DNA from 3 places in the Mesorhizobium shonense genome. Region 1 is predicted to be linked to each of the others. Evidence: predicted binding sites of a transcription regulator. Region 1 holds the regulator's gene; each other region holds the start of a gene.
What was found. Region 1 encodes PhoB, which activates phosphate uptake and scavenging genes when phosphate is short. Its sites were predicted from a motif close to TGTCATNNANCTGTCAT; they were not measured.
Positions count from the first base shown of each region.

Region 2: a site for PhoB is predicted at 1,165-1,181, ahead of ABID26_RS15370 (esterase-like activity of phytase family protein). Genes of this name have one in related genera too.
Region 3: a site for PhoB is predicted at 1,945-1,961, ahead of ppk2 (polyphosphate kinase 2). Genes of this name have one in related genera too.

Region 1 covers NZ_JBEPLM010000012.1:237,075-240,209, forward strand. Annotated here, with positions in the region: gene ABID26_RS27135 (ROK family transcriptional regulator) at 1-907, shown strand, start outside; gene phoB (phosphate regulon transcriptional regulator PhoB) at 1,233-1,922, opposite strand; gene phoU (phosphate signaling complex protein PhoU) at 1,940-2,647, opposite strand; gene pstB (phosphate ABC transporter ATP-binding protein PstB) at 2,666-3,135, opposite strand, start outside.
Region 2 covers NZ_JBEPLM010000005.1:127,937-131,071, forward strand. Annotated here, with positions in the region: gene ABID26_RS15365 (LacI family DNA-binding transcriptional regulator) at 1-954, shown strand, start outside; gene ABID26_RS15370 (esterase-like activity of phytase family protein) at 1,274-2,755, shown strand; gene ABID26_RS15375 (MATE family efflux transporter) at 2,861-3,135, shown strand, end outside.
Region 3 covers NZ_JBEPLM010000003.1:434,508-437,642, forward strand. Annotated here, with positions in the region: gene ABID26_RS11620 (DUF1330 domain-containing protein) at 1-37, opposite strand, end outside; gene ABID26_RS11625 (winged helix-turn-helix transcriptional regulator) at 216-911, shown strand; gene ppk2 (polyphosphate kinase 2) at 918-1,850, opposite strand; gene ABID26_RS11635 (aldo/keto reductase) at 2,117-3,135, shown strand, end outside.

The DNA of each region.
Region 1 (3,135 bases):
ACGGCGTCTCGACACCCTCACCATGCCGCGCGACGAGCTGATCGGCGAATGCACGGCGATCGTCCGGCGCCGGCTGGAAGACCCCGATCTCGATGTCGCCAGCGTCGCGCGCATCGCCATGGGCATCCAGGGCATCACCGATTCCCATGCCCGCGCCATGCTGTGGTCGCCGATCACGCCTTTGACCGACATTCCCTTTGCCGACATCCTGGAAAAGGAGTTCGGCATTCCCGCCACCATGGAGAACGACTGCAACATGATGGCGGTGGCGCTGCAATGGCGCGACCCCGACCGCTATCGCGACAATTTCATCGCCATCCTGCTCTCGCACGGCATCGGCATGGGCCTGGTGCTGAAGGGCGAGCTGTTCACCGGCACCCATTCTTCCGGCGGTGAGTTCGGCCACATGATCCACCGCCCGGGCGGCGCGCTTTGCCGTTGCGGACGCCGCGGCTGCGTCGAGGCCTACGCCGGCAACTACGCCATCTGGCGCAGCGCCATGAAGATGAGCGAGGACGCCGAGCCGGTCGACGTCGGCGACGCCGACATGCGGGCTCTTGCCGCGAAGGCGCGTGAAAAAGACGGGCCGGAGCGCGAGGCCTATCGCCGGGCGGGCGAGGCGCTCGGCTTTGGGCTGGGCAGCCTGTTCGCGCTGATCGACCCGGCGCCGGTCGCCATGGTCGGCGTCAGCGCGGCGGCTTTCGACCTGATCGAGCCGGCGCTGCGGGAAGCCATCGCCCAGACCGCCGGCGGCCAGCACTCCAAATCGATCTCCTTCGACACCGAGCCGAACGAATTGCCGCTGATCCGCGAAGGCTGCGCCATGCGCGCGCTGAGCTTCGTCGACCAGGAGATTTTCGCGCCGGGCGCCCAAGCGCGAGCGGGGATGGGCAAGAACGTAGCCTGATCAGCCTTGAAGTGATCGTTGGGTTCCGTGTCCTGCCAGGCGCCGGAGATTAGCGAAAGCCCCGCAGCTTCGTCATTCCAGGGCGAAGCAGGAGCGAAGCTCCGTCGCGGAGACCCTGGAATCCATGCCGTTACCTCGGACGCAGGGCGCGGAGCAGAATTCTGCACCGCCGCGGCGCGTGGAAGTCACGGCATGGATCCTCGGGTCTTCGCCGCGTCGCTACGCTCCTTGCTCCGCCCGTGGATGACGAAGCAAAAGCGTCTCGGCTACTCCCCAGCGTGGATGTTGGAAGTGCATAACCTGTCAGAACATCGGTGCCTGAAACTTAATCCTCGCGGATCGCGTAGCCAGCCCCGCGTATCGTGCGGATGACGTCGGGCATGCGGCCGTTGTTGACCGCCTTGCGCAGGCGTCCGACATGCACGTCCACGGTGCGCTCGTCGATATAGATCGTCTCGCCCCAGACATTGTCGAGCAGCTGGCTGCGCGAGAACACGCGGCCGGGATGCCGCATCATGAATTCGAGCAGCCGGAACTCGGTTGGGCCGAGCCTGATCTCGCTCTTCTTGCGGTAGACGCGGTGCGATTCACGGTCGAGCACGATGTCGCCGACCTTGAGCACGCTGGACAGCACCTCCGGCTTGGCACGGCGCAACAGCGCCTTGACCCTGGCCATGAATTCCGGCGTCGAGAACGGCTTGACCAGGTAGTCGTCGGCCCCCGTCGAGAGGCCGCGCACCCTGTCGCTTTCCTCGCCGCGCGCGGTCAGCATGATGATCGGCAGCCGTTCGGTCTCCGGCCGCATCCTGAGGCGCCGGCAAAGCTCGATGCCGGAAACCGCCGGCACCATCCAGTCGAGCACCAGAAGGTCGGGCACGTTCTCCTGCAGGCGGATCTCGGCCTCGTCGCCGCGGGTCACCACCTCGACCTGATAACCCTCGGATTCGAGATTGTAGCGGAGCAGCACCCCCAGCGGCTCCTCGTCCTCCACCACCATGATGCGTGGGGCGATCATTTGTCAGGCACCTTTGCTCAGGCCGCCGGCGCCGACATCGCCGTCTCGTCCTGCTTCGGACGATTCGCGGGCAATTGGGTGCCGGTCAGCACGTAATAGGCATTCTCGGCGATGTTGGTGACATGGTCGCCGATGCGCTCCAGATTCTTGGCGCAGAACAGGAGATGCGTACAGGCCGTGATGTTGCGCGGATCCTCCATCATGTAGGTCAAAAGCTCGCGGAAGACGGAGGTGTATTTGACGTCGACGCGCTCGTCGTCGTTCCGGAGCTTGGCAAGCGCCGTGGCGTCGCCCGCGGTGTACTCCTCGATCACGCCCTGGACCTGGATCAGCACCAGCTGCGCCATCGAGTCGATGGAATGCGACAGGTCGCGCGGCGCCGCGCTGACGCCGACCGAGCCGACCCGCTTGGCGATGTTCTTGGCGAGATCGCCGATGCGCTCGAGGTCGCCGGCCATGCGGATCGCGCCGACCACGCTGCGCAGGTCGTCGGCCATCGGCTGGCGCTTGGCGATCAGCGTGATGGCGCGGTCGTCGAGCTCGCGCTGGCGCGCGTCCATGATGGCGTCGTCGGAGACGACGCGCTGCGCCAAAGCATTGTCGGAATTGAGCAGAGCCTTGGTCGAGGCGCCGACCATCGAGCCGGCAAGATCGCCCATGTCACGGATGAGCCGGCTGATCTGCCCGAGATCCTCGTCGAAGGAAGCGACCGTATGGGCCATGATTTATGTCCTCGTATGAACTCAGCCGAAGCGGCCGGTGATGTAGTCCTGCGTGCGCTTCTCGCGGGGCGAGGTGAAGATCTTCTCGGTCCGGTCGAACTCGACCAGCTCGCCCAAATACATGAACGCCGTCTGCCGCGACACGCGCGCCGCCTGCTGCATGTTGTGGGTGACGATCACGATCGTGTAGTCGGCCTGCAGTTCGTCGATCAGTTCCTCGATCTTGGCGGTCGACAAAGGATCGAGCGCCGAGGCCGGCTCGTCGAGCAGGATGACCTCCGGCTTCACCGCCACCGTGCGGGCGATGCAGAGCCGCTGCTGCTGGCCGCCGGAAAGGCTCTGGCCGCTGGCGTTGAGCTTGTCCTTGACCTCGTTCCACAGCGCCGCGCGCTTCAGCGCCTGCTCGACGCGGTTGTCCATCTCGGCCTTGCTGATCTTCTCATACAGCCTGACGCCGAAGGCGATGTTCTCGTAGATCGACATCGGGAACG
Region 2 (3,135 bases), on a different contig from region 1:
GGCCGTGCCGATGTCAATGCCGAGACGCGCCAGCGCGTGCTCGAAGCGGCGAGGAAGCTGAACTATTCGCCCAACCAGTCCGGCCGCAGCCTCAGACAGGGCGCCACCCGTTCGATCGCCTTCATGATGCAGCCGCATCCGGGCGACCAGCAATATGGCGAGCCCTTCTTCATTCCGTTCCTCACTGGCCTGCAGTCGCGGCTCGCCGAAAGCGGTCTCGACCTGATCGTGGTGATGGGCGCGCCCGGCGACTACCAGCAGGAGCGCCTGCGCCGCGTCGTCGAGACGCGCCGGGCCGACGCGGTCGTGCTGGCCTGGACGCGGCGCGATGACGAGCGCATCGACTACCTGACCGAGCGAGGCTTCCCCTTCGCCACGCTCGGCCGCAGCCGCTCGGGCGGCAAGTCCTACCCTTCCCTCGATCTCGATTTCGAGAAGGCCGGCGCCGACGCGGTCGACCGATTGGTCGCGCGCGGCCATCGCCGCATCGCCGCCATCCGCCCTTCCCTCGACCTGAATTTCGGTCACCTGTTCATGACCGGCTACCGCAAGGCGTTGCGTCGGCATGGCATCGAGGTCGATCCCGGTCTCGTCGCTGAGGACTTCATCAACGAAGCCGGCGGCTATCACGTGACGCCGCGCGTGATGCTCTCCAAGGACCGGCCCACGGCCATCATTTTCAACAATGACGCCATGGCGCTCGGCGGCTGCAAGGCGCTGGCCGAGATGGGCATCAGGCCCGGCCACGACATCGCGGTGATCGTCATCGTCGACACTCCGCTCTGCCGCTATTTCTCGCCGGCGCTGACCGGCTTCCGCCCAGCGCTGGAGCCGATGGGACAGCGGCTGGCCGAGATGCTGCTGGCCTCGCTGCCGGCCCATGCCGGTCCGGAGGGACCGCGCACCATCCGCGAAGTCTGGCCGCTGGAGCTGATCGCAAGGGAAAGCGATTGAGCACCCTCCTTCTCCCCTTGTGGGAGAAGGTGGCCTCGCGAAGCGAGGTCGGATGAGGGGCGCTGGACGGATCGCTGCGTCAAATGACTAAGCACTTATAATTCTTTGATTTTCTTACGCCTCATTTCTTCCAGCACCCCTCATCCGTCTCGGCGCTGACGCGCCGATCCACCTTCTCCCACAAGGGGAGAAGGGGAAGTGCGCCGCTCCTGTCACGCAACCATCACGTTCACGTCCTAGACCGTTCAACGGCCGCCGCATCGTCGATGCCGCGCCTTTTCAGCCATGGCCGTTCTGCTCGTCAAGAAGGGGATATTTCATGAAGCGTCTCAACCGAACCGTCGCGCTCGGCGCGGCGCTTGCTCTGTTCACCACCTTGACGCCGGCGCTCGCCGACGGCGTTGCCTATGTCAACAAGGGCCTTGTCGGCGTCGGCCGCATTCCGGCCAGCCAGAAGGACAAGTTCGGCGAGACCTTTGGCTCCGGCTCCGGCATGGCGATCGACACCAAGGGCTGGGCGCGTGACGGCGCCGGCTACAAGGGCTCGCTCTGGCTGCTGCCGGATCGCGGCTACAACGTCGCCGGCACCACCGACTACCGCCCGCGCCTCAACACCATCTCGATCGAGCTTGCCCCGACCGTTCCGGGCGCGGCGGCTGCCGCCGGACAGGAACAGTCGGGTGTCAAGGCGACGCTCGCCGACACCGTGCTCTTGACCGACGACAAGGGCGCCGACGCCACCGGCCTCGACCCGCTCAACGGCGTGCGGCCGGCCGCCGGCGACATGCCGATCCTGCCGCAGGCCGACAACGGCAAGCTGGCCCTCGACGACGAGGCCATCGTGCGCCTGCCCGACGGCACCATGTTCATCTCCGACGAATATGGTCCCAACATCTACCGCTTCTCGGCCGACGGTCGCCTGATGTCGGCCACCCAGCCGCCGGTGGCCCTGGTGCCGATGCGGCACGGCAAGCCGAACTTCGCTTCCGACAATCCCGGCCCGGGTGCGGCCGAGCCCGATCCGAAGGATCCCGAGACCGGCCGCCAGAACAACCAGGGCCTCGAGGGCATGTCGATGACGCCGGACGGCAAGTTCCTGATTGCCGTGCTGCAGTCGGCGCCGCGCCAGGATGGCGGCGATTCCGGCTCGACGCGCCAGAACACCCGCGCGCTCGTCTATGACGCCTCCGACCTCGCTCACCTGAAGCTCGCGCACGAATATGTCGTGCCGCTTCCCGTGTTCAAGGACGCCAAGGGCAAGACCAAGGTGGCCGCGCAGAGCGAGATCGTGGCGCTGTCCGACAAGAGCTTCCTGATGCTGGCGCGCGACAGCGGCAACGGCCAGGGCCTGAAGGGCGATGAGTCGCTCTACCGCAAGATCGAGATCGTCGATCTCTCGGCCGCGACCGATATCGCCAACGGCCCGTTCGACGCCGCCGACAAGCCGGTCGCGCCGAAGGGCGTGCTCGACCCGTCGGTGACGCCGGCCAAGCTCACTGCGTTCATCGACATCAACGACAAGGGCGAGCTCGGCCGCTTCGGCCTGCACAATGGCGCGCCGAACGACAGGAACAACCTCTCGGAGAAGTGGGAAGCGATGTCGCTGGCGAGCGTGCTCGATCCAAAACTGCCCGACGACTATTTCCTGTTCGTGGCCAACGACAACGATTTTCTCACCCAGGACGGCTTCCAGGTCGGCGCGCCCTACAAGGCCGAGGACGGAGCCGATGTCGACACCACCTTCCTCGTCTATCAGGTCACCTTGCCCGGCCTCCCTGGAACCACTGTCGCCGGCCAGTAGGCGGTGACGGGCGGCTGCCTGTCACCCAGTCCGATCCTGAAAGGATGCATCACCATCAGGCCTGCGATAGCATCGCGGGCCTGATTCCATTTTCGGGTGCCCACCATGGAAGACGACAAGCCCGTTCGCCGGCGGACACCCGACCTGACCAGCGGCCCGATTCCGCGCACGCTGCTTTTGTTCGCCTTGCCGGTGCTCGGCTCCAACGTGCTGCAGTCGCTCAACGGCTCGATCAACGCCGTCTGGGTAGGCCGCTTCCTTGGCGAGGCGGCGCTGACGGCGACCTCCAACGCCAATCTGGTGCTGTTCCTGATCCTGGGCACGGTGTTCGGTATCGGCATGGCGGCGACCATCCTGGTCGCGCAGTCCGTCGGCGCCCG
Region 3 (3,135 bases), on a different contig from region 1:
CCGTCACCTTGATGTCGGCGATCACGTAAACGGTCATGGTCAAAAGTCTCCTCTTGTTGTCGGCACCGGACCGCCCGGTGACGTGACCGCTGCCTCGCATGGCAAGGCCGAAACGCTCCAGTCTGCCATCTGTACTGGCCGGTACAGCTTCTGTACTGGCCGCAAGGGGCGCCTGAGGATTATGGTTCGGCTTCAATCGGTGGGAGGCCAAACAGATGACGCAACCCGGATATAAGCAGTTCTGCCCGCTCTCGATGGCGGCGGAGCTGTTGTGCACACGCTGGACCATGGTGCTGCTGCGCGAGCTGGTGGCGGGCTCGACCCGCTTCAACGATCTGCGTCGCGGCGTTCCGAAAATGTCGCCGACACTTCTGTCGCAAAGACTGAAAGAGCTGGAGGTCGCAGGCATTGTCGAGCGCGTCGAGCTCAAATCCGAGAAAGGCGTTTTCGAATACAGGCTGACCGAGGCCGGCAAGGATCTGCGCCCCGTGGTCGAGGCGATGGGTTTCTGGGGCCAGAAATGGGTCGAAGCCCGGCTGTCGCTCAAGAACCTCGATCCATCGCTGCTGATGTGGGATATGCGACGCAACCTGAACCCAAGCCCGCTGCCCGACGGCCGCACGGTAATACAATTCCTGTATCACGACCTGCCGGCGTCAAAACGCTCCTGGTGGCTGATCGTCGAGAAGTACGGTGATGTCGATCTGTGCTGGTACGATCCGGGATTTGAGGTCGATCTCTATGTCTCGACCGACCTCTGCACCATGACCTCGATCTGGATGGGACTGACGACAGTCCACAAGGAGCGCGAGAAGGTAGCGCTGACCGGAAACCTCGACATCGCCGCCAAGATGCAGACGTGGCTCGGCCTCAGCCCATTTGCCGTCATGCCGAAACGCGTAGCCGCATAGCGGGCCTCAATACTTCGCCGGCACGTAGAGCTCGCGCGGCAGCACCTGGCGCTCGTAGGACGGGTTGAAGACGCGCTCGGGCAGCGTGATCTCCTCGTGCGGCACATCTTCGTAAGGCATCTGCTGCAAGAGGTGGTCGATGCAGTTCAGCCGCGCCCGCTTCTTGTCGTTGCCTTCGACGATGAACCAGGGCGCTTCCTTGATGTTGGTGCGGGCGAAGGTCTCTTCCTTGGCCTTGGTGTACTGCTCCCAGCGCACGCGCGACTGCAGATCCATGGGCGACAGCTTCCACTGCTTCATCGGGTCGTGGATGCGCATCAAAAAGCGCATCTGCTGCTCCTCGTCGGTGATCGAGAACCAGTATTTGACCAGCGTGATGCCGGAGCGCACCAGCATGCGCTCGAACTCCGGCACGTCGCGGAAGAACTCTTCCACCTGCTCGGCATTGGCAAAGCCCATGACGCGCTCGACGCCGGAGCGGTTGTACCAGGAGCGATCAAACAGCACGATCTCGCCGCCGGCAGGGAGATGCGGCACGTAGCGCTGGAAGTACCATTGCGACTTCTCGCGCTCGGTCGGCGCGGGCAGCGCCACGACACGGGCGATGCGCGGGTTGAGGCGCTGCGTGATGCGCTTGATGACGCCGCCCTTGCCGGCGGAGTCGCGGCCCTCGAAGATCACCACCAGCTTCTTCTTGTGATAGGCGACCCAGGACTGCAGCTTGATCAATTCCGACTGCAGCCTCAGCAGCTCGCGGAAATAGGTCATCCGCTCGATGGAGGGCGGATGCGACTTCTTGTAGATTTTGGCGATCTCGAGCGAGAGCGCAGGCTCGGAAATCTCCAGCTCATAGTCCTCGTCGAGCGTGTCCTCGAGCTCGGCTTCCAGCCAGTCCTTGGCTCCGGAATTCGGCCCGGAATTCGGTTTGAATTCGTTCATCGCGCTGCTCCTGCCTGTCAGCCACCCTGTCTTCGGATGCGTTCCGGCGTGCCGCAAACGCAACTCCGTAAGCCGACTGAGATACAGGCCTGCAATGACGGTTTTATTGCAAGCTCGCCCGGCAACCAGTGAACTAGCTGTTATGTGATCGGCCCGTATCGATGCCGGGGCGACAAGCCGCCGGAATTGTCCTACAAATACCCTCGCTTCTTTCCGGCGCCCGCCACGGCGCGCCCCTGCAAAAACAAAAATCGCGAGGACCTGACATGGAATACCGCACCCTTGGCCGTTCCGGCCTGAAGGTTTCGACATTGACGCTTGGCACGATGACCTTCGGCGGCACGGGCCCGTTCGCCGCCGTCGGCAATTCCGATCTTTCCGAAGCCAAGCGCATCATCGACACCTGCATCGATGCCGGCATCAACCTCATCGACACCGCCAATGTCTATTCGAACGGTCTGTCCGAGGAGATCGTCGGCGAGGCGCTCGGCGGCAAGCGCAAGAACGATGTGCTGATCGCGTCGAAGGCGCGCATGCGGATCGGCAACGGCCCCAACGACGAAGGCCTGTCGCGCCATCATCTGATCCGCGAATGCGAGATGAGCCTGAAGCGGCTGAAGACCGATGTCATCGACATTTACTTCCTGCACGAATGGGATGGCGTCACGCCGCTGGAGGAGACGATCGCAGCGCTCGACACCTTGGTCGGCCAGGGCAAGATCCGTTATGTCGGCTGCTCCAACTACTCGGGCTGGCAGGTGATGAAGGCGCTCTCGATCAGCGACAGCCATCATCAGCCGCGCTTCGTCACGCAGCAGATCCACTACACGCTGGAAGCGCGCGAGGCCGAGTACGAGTTGCTGCCGATCTCGGTCGACCAGGGCCTAGGCGTGCTGGTGTGGAGCCCGCTGGCCGGCGGCCTGCTTTCCGGCAAATACCGCCGCGACAGCCCGACGGCGCGGCAACTTGGCGGCTGGTCGGAACCGCCGATCCGCGACGAGGACAGGCTGTGGCGGATCGTCGACGTACTCTCCGAGATAGGCAAGGCGCGTGGCGTTTCGGCGGCGCAGGTGGCGCTTGCCTGGCTGCTCGGCCGCCCGGCCGTCAGCTCGCTGGTGATCGGCGCCCGCAACGAAGCCCAGCTCAAGGACAACCTTGCCGCAGCAAGCCTGACACTGTCGCTCGACGAGCGCTTGCGCCTCGACGCCGTCAGCCGGCCGCCGGTGCTTTATCCCTACTGGCACCAGCAGCTCACCGCCAAGGACCGGTTCGGCCCGGCCGACCT